DNA from 2 places in the Pseudomonas sp. MPDS genome. Region 2 is predicted to be linked to the other one. Evidence: riboswitches for the same ligand, from Rfam matches in the RefSeq annotation. Region 2 holds a riboswitch; the other holds the start of a gene.
What was found. A riboswitch is a leader RNA that binds a small molecule or an ion and turns the genes downstream of it on or off. The one in region 2 is predicted to bind cobalamin.
Positions count from the first base shown of each region.

Region 1: it holds a riboswitch for cobalamin, as region 2 does, so the genes downstream of both, cobO (cob(I)yrinic acid a,c-diamide adenosyltransferase) here and HQ912_RS11455 (CbtB-domain containing protein) in region 2, are expected to answer to the same signal.

Region 1 is NZ_CP054128.1:1,866,823-1,874,435, forward strand. It holds gene HQ912_RS08125 (C40 family peptidase) at 1-453, shown strand, start outside; gene HQ912_RS08130 (PQQ-dependent sugar dehydrogenase) at 554-1,864, opposite strand; gene HQ912_RS08135 (hypothetical protein) at 1,932-2,516, opposite strand; cobalamin riboswitch at 2,676-2,913, shown strand; gene cobO (cob(I)yrinic acid a,c-diamide adenosyltransferase) at 2,991-3,602, shown strand; gene HQ912_RS08145 (cobyrinate a,c-diamide synthase) at 3,599-4,993, shown strand; gene bluB (5,6-dimethylbenzimidazole synthase) at 4,990-5,640, shown strand; gene cbiB (adenosylcobinamide-phosphate synthase CbiB) at 5,637-6,545, shown strand; gene cobD (threonine-phosphate decarboxylase CobD) at 6,538-7,530, shown strand; gene HQ912_RS08165 (cobyric acid synthase) at 7,527-7,613, shown strand, end outside.
Region 2 is NZ_CP054128.1:2,582,338-2,589,950, reverse strand. It holds gene cobN (cobaltochelatase subunit CobN) at 1-1,759, opposite strand, end outside; gene cobW (cobalamin biosynthesis protein CobW) at 1,763-2,827, opposite strand; cobalamin riboswitch at 2,926-3,140, opposite strand; cobalamin riboswitch at 3,341-3,564, shown strand; gene HQ912_RS11455 (CbtB-domain containing protein) at 3,666-3,854, shown strand; gene HQ912_RS11450 (CbtA family protein) at 3,866-4,561, shown strand; gene HQ912_RS11445 (cobalamin biosynthesis protein) at 4,558-4,962, shown strand; gene cobM (precorrin-4 C(11)-methyltransferase) at 5,038-5,784, shown strand; gene nfuA (Fe-S biogenesis protein NfuA) at 5,976-6,560, opposite strand; gene HQ912_RS11430 (fatty acid cis/trans isomerase) at 6,655-7,613, opposite strand, start outside.

The DNA of each region.
Region 1 (7,613 bases), 720 kb from region 2:
CCCGTGCGGGCTCCGGTGGTATTCGCACCCGCGCAAAGCTTTTCCCCGGTTGCCGAAGACGTGCTGTTCCGGGCGCTGGGGTTGGTGGGGACACCCTATCGTTGGGGCGGTAATACGCCGGATTCAGGCTTTGATTGCAGTGGCCTGATTGGCTATGTGTATCGCGATGCGGCCGGTATCTCCCTGCCGCGCTCCACCCGCGAGATGATTGGTATGCGCGCCCCGAGTGTCGGTAAGGAGGCGTTGCAGACCGGTGATTTGATTTTCTTCGCCACCAACGGTGGCTCTCAGGTCAGCCATGCCGGGATCTATGTCGGGGAGGGGCGTTTCGTCCACGCGCCAGCGACCGGGGGTACGGTCAAGCTCGATAGCCTGTCTAAGGCTTATTGGCAGAAAGCCTATCTCAGTGCCAAGCGTGTGCTGCAACCGGCGCATCTGGCGCGTAATCCCTGACGATTCAAGTTCGCTTTTTGCGCCGGCTCAGCAGAGCTCTTGTGGCGAGAGAACAATCCCTCGCCACAGGTTCCAGTGTTCAGGTCAGCTTCTTCAGCGGTTATTTAGCCCAAACCCGCCAAATCTTGTTCCCCACATCATCTGCCACCAACAGCCCGCCCTGTTTGTCGATCACCACACCCACTGGTCGGCCTTGGGCTTTTTCATCTGCATTCAGGAAACCGGTCAGCACATCCACCGGTTGCCCCACCGGCTTGCCGGCGTTGAAGGGTACGAAAATCACTTTATAGCCGCTGTGGGGTTTACGGTTCCATGAGCCGTGCTGCCCGATGAAAGCCCCTTCGGTAAACGGCGCTGGCAAGGTGCTGCCTTCGGCGAATGTCAGCCCCAGTGACGCGGTGTGTGGGCCGACGGCGTAATCCGGGGCGATGGCCTTGGCCACCAGTTCCGGTTTTTGTGGCTCGACCCGCTTATCGACGTGCTGCCCGTAATAGCTATAGGGCCAACCATAGAAGGCGCCGTCCTTGACTGAGGTGATGTAGTCCGGGACCAGGTCGCTGCCGATCTCATCGCGCTCATTCACCGCGGTCCATAGCGCGCCACTGCGCGGCTCCCAGGCCAGGCCGTTGGGGTTGCGCAGGCCCGAGGCGAAGATGCGGTGATTGCCGCTGGCACGGTCCACTTCCCAGATGGCCGCGCGGCCTTCCTCGGCCTCCATGCCGTTTTCCCCGACATTGCTGTTCGAACCGGTAGTGACGTACAGCTTGCTGCCGTCCTGGCTGGCGATCACGTTTTTGGTCCAGTGGTGATTGAGCGTGCCACCCGGCAGGTCGACGACCTTGGTCGGCTGCGCCTTGATTTGCGTATCGCCCTCTTTATAAGGGAAGCGAATCAGTCGGTCGGTGTCGGCCACGTACAGATCATTGCCCACCAGTGTCATGCCGAACGGTGAATTGAGGTTTTCCAGAAAGACCGTACGGGTTTCGGCGATGCCGTCATGATTGGCATCACGCAACAGGGTAATGCGATTGGGGCTGGGCACCCCCGCGCCGGCGCGGCCCATGACTTTCTCCATGACCCAGCCACGAATGCCTTTGGAGTCGTCCGGTTTGGGCGGCGCGTTGGTTTCTGCCACCAGCACGTCACCGTTGGGTAGCACGTAGAGCCAGCGTGGATGATCCAGCCCTTCGGCGAATGCGCCCACTTGCAGGCCCTGGGCCGGGGTAGGTTTGGCGCCATCCGGCCAGCCGATAGCCTCGGCAATGTTGACGGTGGGGATCAGGGTCTTGTTCGGTTCCGGCAGTTTTGGCGAGGGGCCAGTGCCGTCGGAAACCTGCAGTGTGGAGGACTCGCCGCAAGCAACAAGCCCTGCGGCCAATGCGACGATCAGAAGGTGTGGTGGCTTGAGCATGCGGGCTTCCCTATGAGTGCATGGTGGTTATTCATAGAGAAGCTTAGACCCGCGATGGTTCAACCGGTCAGCCGTGGGCCTGCTTGAACAGCACGGCGATGCCCGGATGATACTGCCCGGCCTCATTGCGCAACTTGCGATAGGCATAAGGGAAGTACCAGGCCACGGCGCAGGTATTTTCCTTCTGCAGTTCATCGATCATGTCCTGCAGTTCTTCCGGCGTGGCGCTCTGCTGGGCCTTTTGTGGTGCGACGAACAGGCAGCCCAATCGCAGGTCACTGGAATAGCTGATACGTTTGGCATCGCTGGTGATGTCGAGCAGCGGCTGGGTGAGATTGAGGTTCTTGACCTTCGGCCAGCGTTGAGTGGCCTGGATGAACGCGCGCTCCTCGGTGCCGGCGATGAACAGATCGGCGCTGACGTTGCGTTCGCCTTCTTCATTCTGTTTGCGAGTGGGGGTGTTCTGCAGCGTGACCATCTCGGCCATCCAGGCTGCGGCCGAGAGCAAGCCAAGATTGGCTTTTTCATCGAACCAGTAAGGTGTGTCGTTATCGCCGCGCACGGCGTTGTAACGGTCGATACAGTCAAACCAGCGTTCCAGCACCGGGCGCAGGAATTCCAGTTTTGGATTGCTGATGATCATGCCTTGCATGCTTTTGCCCTCTTGTTATTGTGATATCGGGTCGTGATGCCTATTTGATATCACTTGCCGCAGCATGGCACAAGATTGGCGTCATTTTATTGATCAGGGCCAATGTCCGCTGTTGAACCTGTGCCGGCTTTAATTGACGCTCCACCCCCAACCCTCTAACCTTCGCGGCTTGTTTCAGGTGCTCTGTGACCGGGCGATCGTTGGGTCGACAGAGTGAAACAGGGAAGCCGGTGAGTGCATACGAACCCGGCGCTGCCCCCGCAACGGTAAATGAGTCAACGCTGCGCCTGGCACTACACAGGCCACCAGCCACTGTGTCCGTAGACATGGGAAGGCGCGCAGCCCGGCATCACGCCGCTCATGAGCCCGGAGACCGGCCTGATTCATCCAACGGCATCACGGTGGGCGATGCCAGGCTTGTTGCCGTCTTTTTTGTGCCCGCCCGCCGTTATCCAATCCCAACGGAGAGCTCCCATGACCCACACCCCCGATCGCGACGAACGCCACCTGGCGCGCATGCTGCGCAAGAAAGCCGTGATCGACGAGCGCATCGCCAACTCGCCCAACGAATGTGGCCTGCTGCTGGTGCTGACCGGCAACGGCAAGGGTAAGAGCAGTTCTGCGTTCGGCATGCTGGCCCGGTCCATGGGCCATGGCATGCAATGCGGCGTGGTGCAATTCATCAAGGGGCGTAACAGCACCGGTGAAGAGCTGTTTTTCCGTCGCTTCCCGGAGCAGGTGCGCTTTCATGTCATGGGCGAAGGCTTCACTTGGGAAACCCAGGATCGCCAGCGCGACATCGCCGCGGCTGAAGCGGCCTGGGCAGTTTCGCGTCAATTGCTGAGCGACCCGTCCATAGGCCTGGTGGTGCTCGATGAACTCAACATTGCCCTCAAGCACGGTTATCTTGACCTGGACCAGGTGCTGAGCGACTTGCAGGCCCGTCCGCCGATGCAGCATGTGGTGGTGACCGGTCGCGGCGCCAAGCCGGAATTGATTGAACTGGCCGACACCGTCACCGAAATGGGCATGATCAAGCACGCGTTCCAGGCGGGTATCAAGGCGCAGAAGGGCGTCGAACTGTGAGCGATGTTCCCTTGGCGAGTCGTCACTGCCCGGCGGTGCTGATCGCCGCTCCTGCTTCCGGGCAGGGCAAAACCACGGTCACCGCCGCCCTGGCCCGCTTGCACCGCAAGCAGGGCCGTAGGGTGCGGGTCTTCAAGTGCGGACCTGATTTCCTCGACCCGATGATCCTGGAGCGGGCCAGCGGCGCGCCGGTCTACCAACTGGACATGTGGATGGTCGGCGAGCAGGAGAGTCGTCGATTGTTGTGGGAAGCTGCTGCCGAAGCCGACTTGATTCTGATCGAAGGGGTGATGGGGCTGTTCGATGGCACGCCATCGAGTGCCGATCTGGCCCGGCACTTCGGCGTGCCGGTGCTGGCGGTGATCGATGGCACGGCCATGGCCCAGACCTTCGGTGCCCTGGCCCTGGGCCTGGCGCGGTATCAGCCGGACTTGCCTTTCGCCGGGGTACTGGCCAATCGGGTCGGCACCTTGCGTCATGCGCAGTTGCTCGAAGGCAGCCTGACCGAAGGCCTGCGCTGGTACGGCGCCCTGTCACGGGAAACCGGTATCGAGCTGCCAAGTCGCCACCTTGGGTTGGTCCAGGCCAGTGAATTGAATGATCTGGACCTGCGCCTCGACGCCGCCGCCGATGCCTTGGCTGGCAGTTGTGAAGTGGCGTTGCCGCCGGCTGTGGAGTTCGTCGCGCCAGCGGTGATTGCCGCGCAGCCGTGGCTGGAAGGTGTGCACATCGCCGTGGCCCGGGACGAAGCGTTCGCCTTCACCTATGGCGCCAGCCTTGATTTGTTGCGAGCCATGGGCGCGCAACTGAGCTTCTTTTCACCTATTCATGACAGCGAACTGCCGGCGGCGGACAGCCTGTATCTGCCCGGTGGCTATCCGGAATTGCACCATGTTGCGCTGGCGCAAAACGCGCCGATGCTGGCGGCGATCCGCGCGCACCATCAAGCAGGCAAACCCTTGCTGGCTGAATGCGGCGGCATGCTTTATCTGTTGGACTCGTTGACGGATGTGGACGGCACCCGCGCCGAGCTGCTTGGGTTGCTGGCCGGTGACGCGCAGATGCAAAAGCGTCTGGCGGCCCTGGCGCTGCAATCGGTGGAGTTGCCGGAGGGCACTTTGCGCGGGCATACCTATCATCATTCCCTCACCAGCACCGGGCTGGAGCCGATTGCCCGAGGCCATAGCCCCAATGGCGGGCGTGGCGCGGAGGCGGTTTTCCGGCAGGGTCGGATGACGGCTTCCTATGTGCACTTCTATTTTCCGTCGAATCCAAGGGCGATTGCCGCGCTGTTTGCGCCTGATCCTGAGGCCGCTATCGCCAACAGGCTCGCCCCCACCTCTGATCACCTGACCCCTGTGGGAGCGAGCCTGCTCGCGAAGCGGTCATGACAGACAACTCCTTCTCCCAGGCCGAACGCGATGCCGTCTACCGGGCCATCGCCGAACGCCGCGACATGCGCCACTTCACCGGCGGCACCGTTGAGCCAGCGTTGCTGCGCCGCCTGCTGGAAGCCGCGCATCAAGCCCCCAGTGTGGGTCTGATGCAGCCGTGGCGGTTCATTCGCATCAGCGACCGCGCCTTGCGTGGGCAACTCCGTCAACTGGTGGAACAGGAACGCATCCGCACCGCCGAGGCCCTGGGCGAGCGCAGCGATGAATTCATGAAGCTCAAGGTCGAAGGCCTCAACGACTGCGCCGAAGTGCTGGTGGCGGCGTTGATGGATGATCGCGAGCGCTATGTCTTCGGTCGACGAACCCTGCCGGAAATGGACCTGGCCTCGCTGTCTTGCGCGATTCAGAATCTGTGGCTGGCTTCTCGCGCCGAAGGGCTGGGGATGGGCTGGGTTTCTCTGTTCGAGCCCCAGGCCCTGGCCGAGCTGTTGGGCCTGCCCGCCGGCGCCAAACCGCTGGCAATATTGTGCCTGGGGCCGGTCGAGGGGTTTTACCCGGCACCGATGCTCGCTCTGGAAGGCTGGGCGCAGCCGCGTGCGCTGGATGAATTGCTCTACGAAAACCATTGGGGAGTAAGCCCATGAGTGTGGCGTTGCTCAGTGCTGCCGCGGTGGCGCTGGATGCGCTGTTGGGCGAACCCCGACGCTGGCATCCGCTGGTGGCGTTCGGTCGCTTTGCCGATCGTATCGAACAACGTTTCAACTCCGGCGGGCGTGGCTGGCGCAGCCATGGCGTGACGGCGTGGATCATCGCCGTGGTGCCGTTGACCCTGCTCGCGACGGCGCTGTCCTGGGCGCCGTTGGTGGGCTGGCTGGTGGAAATCCTGGCGCTGTACCTCGCCCTTGGCCTGCGCAGTCTCGGGGAGCATGTCGAGCCAGTGGCCCGGGCTCTGCGCGGCGGGGATCTGGATGAAGCGCGCCGGCGGGTCGGCTATCTGGTCAGTCGCGAAACCGCCGAACTGGATGAGACTGCCGTTGCCCGTGCCGCCACTGAGTCGGTGCTGGAGAACGGCAGCGACGCGGTGTTCGCCGCGCTGTTCTGGTTCGCCGTCGCGGGCGCGCCTGGTGTGGTGTTATACCGCCTGAGCAATACCCTCGACGCCATGTGGGGCTATCGCAACGAGCGCTTTGAGCGTTTCGGTTGGGCAGCGGCCAAGATCGATGATGGGCTCAACTACATTCCGGCGCGCCTGGTGGCGCTGACTTACGCCGTGCTTGGAAAAACCCGCCTGGCGCTCAAGTGCTGGCGCACTCAGGGCCCGACCTGGGACAGTCCCAATGCCGGGCCCGTGATGGCCGCCGGCGCGGGTGCGCTGGGGGTCGAACTGGGTGGCGCGGCGGTGTATCACGGCCAATTGCATCAACGTCCGCCCTTGGGCGAAGGCGCGCCGGCGAACGCCGACGCCATTGATCGCGGCTGGCAACTGGTCCAGCGTGGCGTATGGTTGTGGTTGCTGATTCTCTGCCTGGGAGCTGAGTTTTATGCTTGAGCACGGTGGGCGCCTGCGCAACGCGGCCCGGCAATACGCGATTGCCGAGGCGCACTGGCTGGATCTGTCCAGCGGCCTGGCGCCCTGGCCGTTCGACGTGCCGGCGATTGCACCGCGGGCTTGGGCACGCCTGCCTGAGACCGATGACGGGTTGGAACAGGCCGCCTGCGATTATTACGGCGCCAAGCATGTGCTGCCGGTGGCGGGCTCGCAGATGGCCATCCAACTCTTGCCGCGCCTGCGTCGGGCCGGCAAGGTCGGCGTCCTCTCACCCTGTTACGCCGAACACGCCGAAGCCTGGCGCCGCAGTGGTTACATCGTGCGTGAAGTGCTGGAGCCGGAGGTGGACTTCTTCCTCGACAGCCTTGACGTGCTGGTGGTGGTCAACCCCAACAACCCCACGGGCTTGCTGTTGAGCCCCGAGCGCTTGCTGGACTGGCATGCCCGATTGGCCCAGCGCGGTGGCTGGCTGGTGGTGGATGAGGCGTTCATGGATGTCACGCCACAACTGAGCCTGGCCGCCCATGCCCATCAGGTCGGATTGATCGTGCTGCGTTCGTTCGGCAAGTTTTTTGGCCTGGCCGGGGCTCGCCTGGGATTTGTATTGGCCGAGCGCCACTTGCTCAAGTTGCTCGCCGAACAAGTCGGGCCGTGGGCCGTCAGCGGGCCGACCCGGGTGGTGGGCCAGGCGTGCCTGCTGGACACCGACGCCCAGGCCCGCCAGCGCCAACGCTGCGAAGACACCAGTCAGCGCCTGGCGCTGACGCTCGAACGCCACGGCTTCAAGCCTCAGGGCGGCTGCGGGTTGTTCCAATGGCTGGTCACTGAGCACGCCCAGGCACTTTACGATTTCATGGCCCAGCGCGGCATTCTTCTGCGGTTGTTTACCCATACCAGCAGCCTGCGCTTCGGGTTGCCGGCCGATGACGGTGAATTCCTGCGCCTGGAACAAGCTTTCGAGGCCTACGCCAAGGACATCCAATGACCACTGTAATGGTGCAGGGCACCACGTCCGATGCCGGCAAAAGCACTCTCGTCACGGCGTTGTGCCGCTGGGTCAGGCGTCAG
Region 2 (7,613 bases):
CGATGAACGGATAGATGTTCGGCAACGGTCCCAGCAGCGCATCCGGCCAGCAGTTTTCCGACAGCCCGACGCCCTTGCCCGGCAGCCATTCGAGATTGCCGTGCTTGCCGACATGAATCAGCGCGTGAACCCCGTAGGTGTTGCGCAGCCAGAAATAAAACGCCAGGTAGCCGTGGGGCGGCACCAGGTCCGGGTCGTGGTACACGGCGCTCGGATCGACCTGATAGCCTCGAGCCGGCTGGATGCCGACGAACGTCAGGCCCAGGCGCACGCCAGCAATCATCAGCCGGCCATCGCGGAACATCGGATCCTGTTCGGGCGCGCCCCAGCGCTCCAGCACCGCCTGGCGATTGGCCTCGGGCAAGGCGTCGAACATGGCCCGGTAAGCATCCAGCGCCAGGCTCTGGTGACAGGGCCGCTGGTCAAGACTGTCCAGGTCGTTGCTTACCCCGCCGAGCAACTGCTGGATCAGCGCGGTGCCGCTCGCAGGCAGTTCAGCCGGCAGCGGATAACCCTCGGCCTGCAAGGCCCGCAGGATATTCACTGCCGCCGCCGGGGTGTCCAGGCCGACGCCGTTACCGATGCGCCCATCCCGGGTCGGGTAGTTGGCGAGGATCAGCGCCACGCGCTTTTGCGAGTTGGGCAGGCACGCCAGGGTAGTCCAGCGCCACGCCAGCTCAGCGACAAAATCCATGCGCTCGGGCACGGCCCGGTAGCAGACCACATCGCTCTGGCTGCGCTCGCTGCGCCAGGCCAGGTCCTTGAAACTGATGGGGCGACTGATGATCCGCCCGTCCAGTTCTGGCAGGGCAATGTGCATCGCCAGGTCCCGCGGGCCCAGACCCTGCTCACTGGCGCGCCAGCCAGGCTCGTTGTCCTGGGCGCAGATCGCCTGGATCACCGGGATGTTGCGGCGAAACGGTCGCAAGTGCGGCGCTTCGGGGCTCGATTGGGCGAAACCGGTGGTGTTGAGGATCACCCCCGCCGCCACCTCATCCAGCCAGTCTTCAACCAAGGTCAGGCAAGCAGGCTCCTTGAGGCTCGCCACGGCAATGGGCAAGGGATTGAGCCCCGCCGCTTGCAGACGCTGGCAAAACACGTCGATGAACGCCGTGTTCGCTGCTTGCAGGTGGGAGCGATAAAACAGCACCGCCGCCACCGGCTGCCCGGCCCGCCAGTCGCTTTGCCAATCACTCAGGCTGGCGTTGGTTCGTTCCGGATGGTAGATCGCCGTGCGCGGCAGGGTTTGCGGTTCGCCCCAAGGATAGTCGCGACCGAACCATTGGCTGGCCAGGTTATGGAACAGGTCCAGGGCATTGCCCAAACCGCCTTGGCGCAGGAACTGCCAGAGCCGGTCCCGATCCTCATTGGGCACGTTGCTCAGGTCGCTGAGTTCCGGGTCGGGTCGATCGTCCCCCGGCACCAGGATCAGCTTCACCCCGCGCTCGGCCAGTTCCATAAGACGTTCAATGCCGTAGCGCCAATAACCGATGCCGCCATGCAGGGAAAGCAGGATGACCTTGGCGTGACGCAACACGTCGTCGAAATACAGATCCACCGAGGCGTGGTTTTGCACCTGCATCGGGTTGGCGAGGCGAAACTGCGGATAGTCGTCCGGCAACTGCCGCGCCGCTTCGGCCAGCAGCGCCAGGCTGGAGTCGCCGCTGCACAGGATCACCAGCTCGGCAGGGGTTTGTCCGAGATCGGCAATGTTGTCGTCCGACACGAAACCGCCGGGCTGGGTCCTGAGCAGGTGCATGGCTTAGACGCTGAGGGCGGCGCGCAATTGCGCTTCGAGCAGCCCGGCATCCAGCGCCTGGCCGATCAACACCAGACGGGTCACCCGCGCTTCATCGGCGCCCCACTGCCGGTCGAAATGTTTGTCGAAGCGCGTGCCCACGCCCTGGATCAGCAAACGCATCGGCTTGCCAGGAATGGCCGCGAACCCCTTGACCCGTAGCACGCCGTGCTGGACCACCAGCTGGGTCAGGGCGTCCAGCAGCAGGCTTTCGTCGGCCTGGGGCAGTTCGATGGAAATGGAGTCGAACGCGTCATGATCATGGTCGTCATCGTCGCCGTCATGGTGATGATCGTGATGGCTGTGGCGGCTGTCGATGTGCTCCTCGGAGCCGGCGCCCAGGCCGATCAACACTTCCAAAGGCAAGCGGCCGCTGCTGGCTTCGATGACCTTGACCGCCGGCGGCAGTTCTTCGGCCACTTCCAGGCGCACCTTGGCCAGGTCTTCAGGGCTGATCAGGTCGGCTTTGTTGAGGATCACCAGGTCGGCGCTCGCCAGTTGATCGGCGAACAGCTCGTGCAGCGGTGATTCGTGGTCCAGGTTGGGGTCAAGTTTGCGCTGGGCGTCGACCTGGTCCGGGAACGCGGCGAACGTGCCGGCGGCCACGGCCGGGCTGTCGACCACGGTGATGACCGCATCGACGGTGCAGGCGCTGCGGATTTCCGGCCACTGGAAAGCCTGGACCAGCGGTTTGGGCAGGGCCAGGCCGGAGGTTTCGATAAGGATGTGATCGAGGTCGCCGCGCCGCGCCACCAACTCGCGCATCACCGGGAAAAACTCTTCCTGCACGGTGCAGCACAGGCAACCGTTGGCCAGTTCATAGACGCGACCGTTGGCTTCTTCTTCGGTGCAGCCGATCGAGCACTGCTTGAGGATCTCGCCGTCGATACCCAGCTCGCCGAACTCATTGACGATCACGGCGATGCGGCGGCCCTGGGCGTTGTCGAGCATGTGCCGCAGCAAGGTGGTTTTACCCGAGCCGAGGAAGCCGGTGACGATGGTGACAGGGAGTTTGGCCAGTGTTTTCATCGGATGCCCTTTGGCAAGGTGGCGGGCAAACGGGACGACAACCCGCACGCATGGGCGCACGCGGAAGATTTCGCCACCGGATCACCCCGCCCGGTTGTAGTGAGAATCTGTGTCGAGGCAGGTCTCCTGGCTGACGGCGGGCCAGTCATTCGACTGGCAGTGACTGCGCCTTCCCGTGCACCCTTGGTCAAGAGCATGCACAGTGGCCTTGCAGAAACATCACCGTTCACAGTTGCGGGGGCAGCCGCGGCTTGGACCGCGTTCCCTTCTTAGCTTCGGCCAATGCCGAAGAACCTCGAAGGCGCAAGGCTACGCAGGGTGTGGGGGCGGGTCAATGTCCGCAGGTGAGTTCTGTGGTGTCTTGCGGGCCCTATCGCGAGCAGGCTCGCTCCCACAGTAAATCTCGCCGATCACAAAATTCATGTTCAACAAAGCTCAACTGTGGGAGCGAGCCTGCTCGCGATGGGCGCAACGGGTATCAGCCAATTGACGCCCCGCCCCCGCCCATGCTCTCCTGTGCGCCTAGTTACGGGTGCCCTTCACAGGGTGAAACGGGAAACCGGTGAATCGTGTGCTTTACTTCAAGGCCACGTCAGTCCGGTGCTGCCCCCGCAACGGTAAGCGAGAGAAGCGTCAGATCCACTGTGCCTCACGGTATGGGAAGGTGACGCTTGTCGGCCAGGCACAAGCCCTGCCCCTCGCGAGCCCGGAGACCGGCCCATGACTCATGCATCAACAAACCCGCGGTGGGCGGGCGCTGTTCGAACCTTGGCGGGCCTGCGCCCGGGGTTTCATTGCGCTCGCTTCACCCGATGACAAGAGACCATAGGGAAGCGCCATGTCGACCATCAGCAGCACCGCCCGTACCGCCAGCAGCTCCACGACCCTGAGCCAGCGCCTGAGCGCGGCGATTTTCGCCTCGATCCTCGGTGCAGGCCTGGTCTATTTCGCCGGTTTCTCCCACATCGAAGCGGTGCACAACGCGGCCCACGACACCCGCCACAGCGCCGCATTCCCGTGCCATTGAGACCTGACGACATGATCAAGCGTATCGCGCAAACCGCCGGTTTCAGCGGGTTGCTGGCCGCCCTGCTGCTAACCCTCCTCCAGAGTTTCTGGGTATCGCCGCTGATTCTGCAGGCCGAAACCTACGAAAGCGCACCGGCTACCGAGCACCATGAGCACGCCGCTGGGGCCGTTCACTCCCATGATGCCCAAGCGTGGGAGCCGGAAGACGGTTGGCAACGACTGCTCTCCACCACCGGCGGCAATCTGGTGGTCGCGGTGGGTTTCGCCCTGATGTTGGCGGGCTTGTACACCCTGCGGGCGCCGACTCGCACGTCCCAGGGATTGCTTTGGGGTTTGGCCGGTTATGCCACGTTTGTCCTGGCCCCCACCCTCGGCCTGCCACCGGAGCTGCCTGGTACGGCGGCGGCCGATCTGGCCCAACGGCAGATGTGGTGGATCGGCACGGCGGCCTCCACTGCGGTAGGTATCGCCCTGATTGTCTTCGGCAGGCATTGGTTGCTCAAACTGTTGGGCGTGGCGACCTTGCTGGTGCCCCATGTCATCGGTGCGCCGCAGCCTGAGGTCCACTCGATGCTGGCGCCCGAAGCACTTGAAAGCCAGTTCAAGCTCGCCTCGCAAGTGACCAACGTCGCGTTCTGGCTGGCCTTGGGCCTGGTCAGCGCATGGTTGTTCCGGCGTGGCGACCAGGCTCAGCACGACGCATGAGCACCGGGCCGATCCTGGTGGTCGGCCTGGGCTGTCAACGCGGCTGCCCGGCCAGCACGCTGCGAGAACTGCTTGATCAGACTTTGCGGGCACACGGCATCGAGCTCTCTGAGGTTCGCGCCTTGGCCAGTATCGACCTCAAGCGTGACGAGCCGGGCCTGCTGGAGCTGGCCGAGCAACTGGAGTTGCCGCTGACCTGTTTCAATGCCGAGCAATTGTCCAGCTACCAGCAGCGGCTCAGTCACCGCTCCGAGATCGCTTTTGAACGCACCGGTTGCTATGGCATCGCCGAAAGCGCTGCCCTGGCCCTGGCCGACCGGTTGGGCGCGACACCTGCGACGCTGTTGATTCCTCGCCAAAAGACCCCAAGCGCCACGCTGGCATTGGCGGTGACGTCGTAAAACCCGATAATTCGCGCCCTGGATCATGAGCGATCTTCATTCAAAGGGTCGCCCACTCACCTTTAGGAACCGGTCATGACCGTTTATTTCATTGGCGCCGGCCCTGGCGACCCGGAACTGATCACTGTCAAAGGTCAGCGACTGATCCGCAGCTGCGCGCTGATCATTTACGCCGGCTCCCTGGTGCCCACAGCCGTGCTGGAAGGCCACAGCGCCGAACAGGTGGTCAACAGCGCCGAGCTGCACCTGGAGCAGATTATCGAGTTGATCAAGGCCGCTCACTTCAAGGGCCAGGACGTGGCCAGGGTGCACTCCGGCGACCCGAGCCTGTATGGCGCCATTGGCGAGCAGATTCGGTGCCTGCGGGAACTGGACATCCCGTTCGAGATCATCCCCGGCGTGACCGCGACCTCCGCCTGCGCCGCCCTGCTGGGCGCCGAACTGACCTTGCCGGACGTGTCCCAAAGCCTGATCCTCACCCGCTACGCAGACAAAACCGTGATGCCCGCCGGCGAAGAACTGGGCAGCCTGGCGCAGCACGGGGCGAGCATGGCGATTCATTTGGGCGTCAATCATCTGGAAAAAATCGTCAGCGAACTGCTGCCCCACTACGGCGTGGATTGTCCGATCGCAGTGATTCACCGGGCGACATGGCCGGATCAGGATTGGGTGGTGGGTACGCTGGCTGACATTGCCGAAAAGGTCCAGGCCAAGGGCTTTCGACGCACGGCGCTGATCCTGGTGGGACGCGTGCTGGGTAATGATGTGTTCAGTGAGTCGTCGCTCTACCGCGCCGGGCACGCGCATCTCTACAGGCCCTGAAAATACAACTTTAAGAGCGAGCTTGCTCCCACAGGGATTTGCGGCGATTAAAAAATCGAACATCACCGCCGCCCCAATGTGGGAGCGAGCCTGCTCGCGATAGCGGTGGATCAGCTTGCGCGGATGTCGGATCCACCCATAAAAAAACGGCGCTCACGGGCGCCGTTTTTTCTATCCGCAGCGAACACCTATCAGTAGTAGGCGTTTTCTTTCTGCGTGTGGTCGGTCACGTCGCGCACGCCCTTGAGCTCCGGGATACGCTCGAGCAAGGTGCGCTCGATGCCTTCCTTCAAGGTCACGTCGGCCTGGCCGCAGCCCTGGCAACCGCCGCCGAACTGGAGCACGGCGATGCCGTCTTCCACCACGTCGATCAGCGAAACCTGGCCGCCGTGGCTGGCCAGCCCAGGGTTGATTTCGGTTTGCAGGTAATAATTGATGCGCTCGTTGACCGGGCTGTCGGCATTGACCATCGGCACCTTGGCGTTCGGCGCCTTGATGGTCAACTGGCCGCCCATGCGGTCGGTGGCATAGTCGACCACCGCGTCGTCCAGGAACGCTTCGCTGAACGAGTCGATGTACGCGGTGAAGCTCTTGAGCCCCAGCGCGGTGTCTTCAGGTTTCTCTTCCCCCGGCTTGCAGTAGGCAATGCAGGTTTCAGCGTACTGGGTGCCGGGCTGGGTGATGAAGATGCGGATCCCGATACCTGGGGTGTTCTGCTTGGACAGCAGGTCGGCCAGGTAATCGTGGGCGGCATCGGTAATGGTAATGGCGGTCATGGAAACTCCTCGCAGGCTTGTCGGCAGTTTACGCCAATCATCGCGCCGGACAAAGTCCTAGTATTTTTGTCAGGAAAGCGCCCGGATATCCTGGTCAGAGGTTCTGATAACGATTCATGTCCAGCACCCCACTTTCCAGCGGCTGCGTCTCCTGCAGGTAGTGGCTCAGGTCATGGAAGTACCGCCAGAACTGCGGGTGACTGCGCCGAATGCCCCAGCGCTCGACAACCCGCTCGAACGCCTGTCCGTCCCGGGCGCCCTCCATGGCGTCGACAAAGGCCGGCACTTGCTCGGCGGGGATGTTGAAGATGAAGTTCGGATAGCTGCTCAGCACGCCCGGATAGACCGTCAAGGTGTCCAGCCCCGGTTGGTATCGCAGCGCCTCGCCGAGCAAAAATGCCACGTTACTGTGAGCGCGGTTGCGCAGCAGGCTGTAGACCTCACGGCGACCGCTGACGGTTTCGACGCGCAACATGGTCGCTTCCGGCAACTGGTTGATGACGCTCAGGCCCGCCGCCGGTCTGGAAGCCAGGCGACTGAGGGCCTGTTCGGCGTTCTGTAAGGCCGGATCAATGTTCGGACGCGAGCAATAGGCGCCATTACACCGGTTGATCGGATCGGGCCGCGCGTTCAAGTCGCCATAACGAACCAGCAATTGCTGGACGAAATCGCGCTTGGGATCATCTTCGTCAAGCTTGAGCGCGGTGGGTTTATCGTCGTCGATAGCCTCGTAATCGAGCCACATCTTGAATTTTCCGCCCGACTGATACCAATCGTTGAGGTAGTCCTCGCGGGAATCGGCTGGCATCAGGCGCAGGAAGTTCTGCTCCGCACCGTTGCGAATCAGGTCGAAATACAGTCGCGTCTGGGCCTGGTGGGACACGTTGCCGAACACGTCGAAGTTCACCGCCAACTGATAATAAGTGCGCTCCAGCAATGGAAAGTCGAACAGCCACATCGTCTGTGGCACCTCGCCAATCAGGCCCTTGGTGACCGAAGCACTGTCGAAATGCCGGAAAATGCTCAGCAAGGCATTGTCGTTGCCGGCCCACA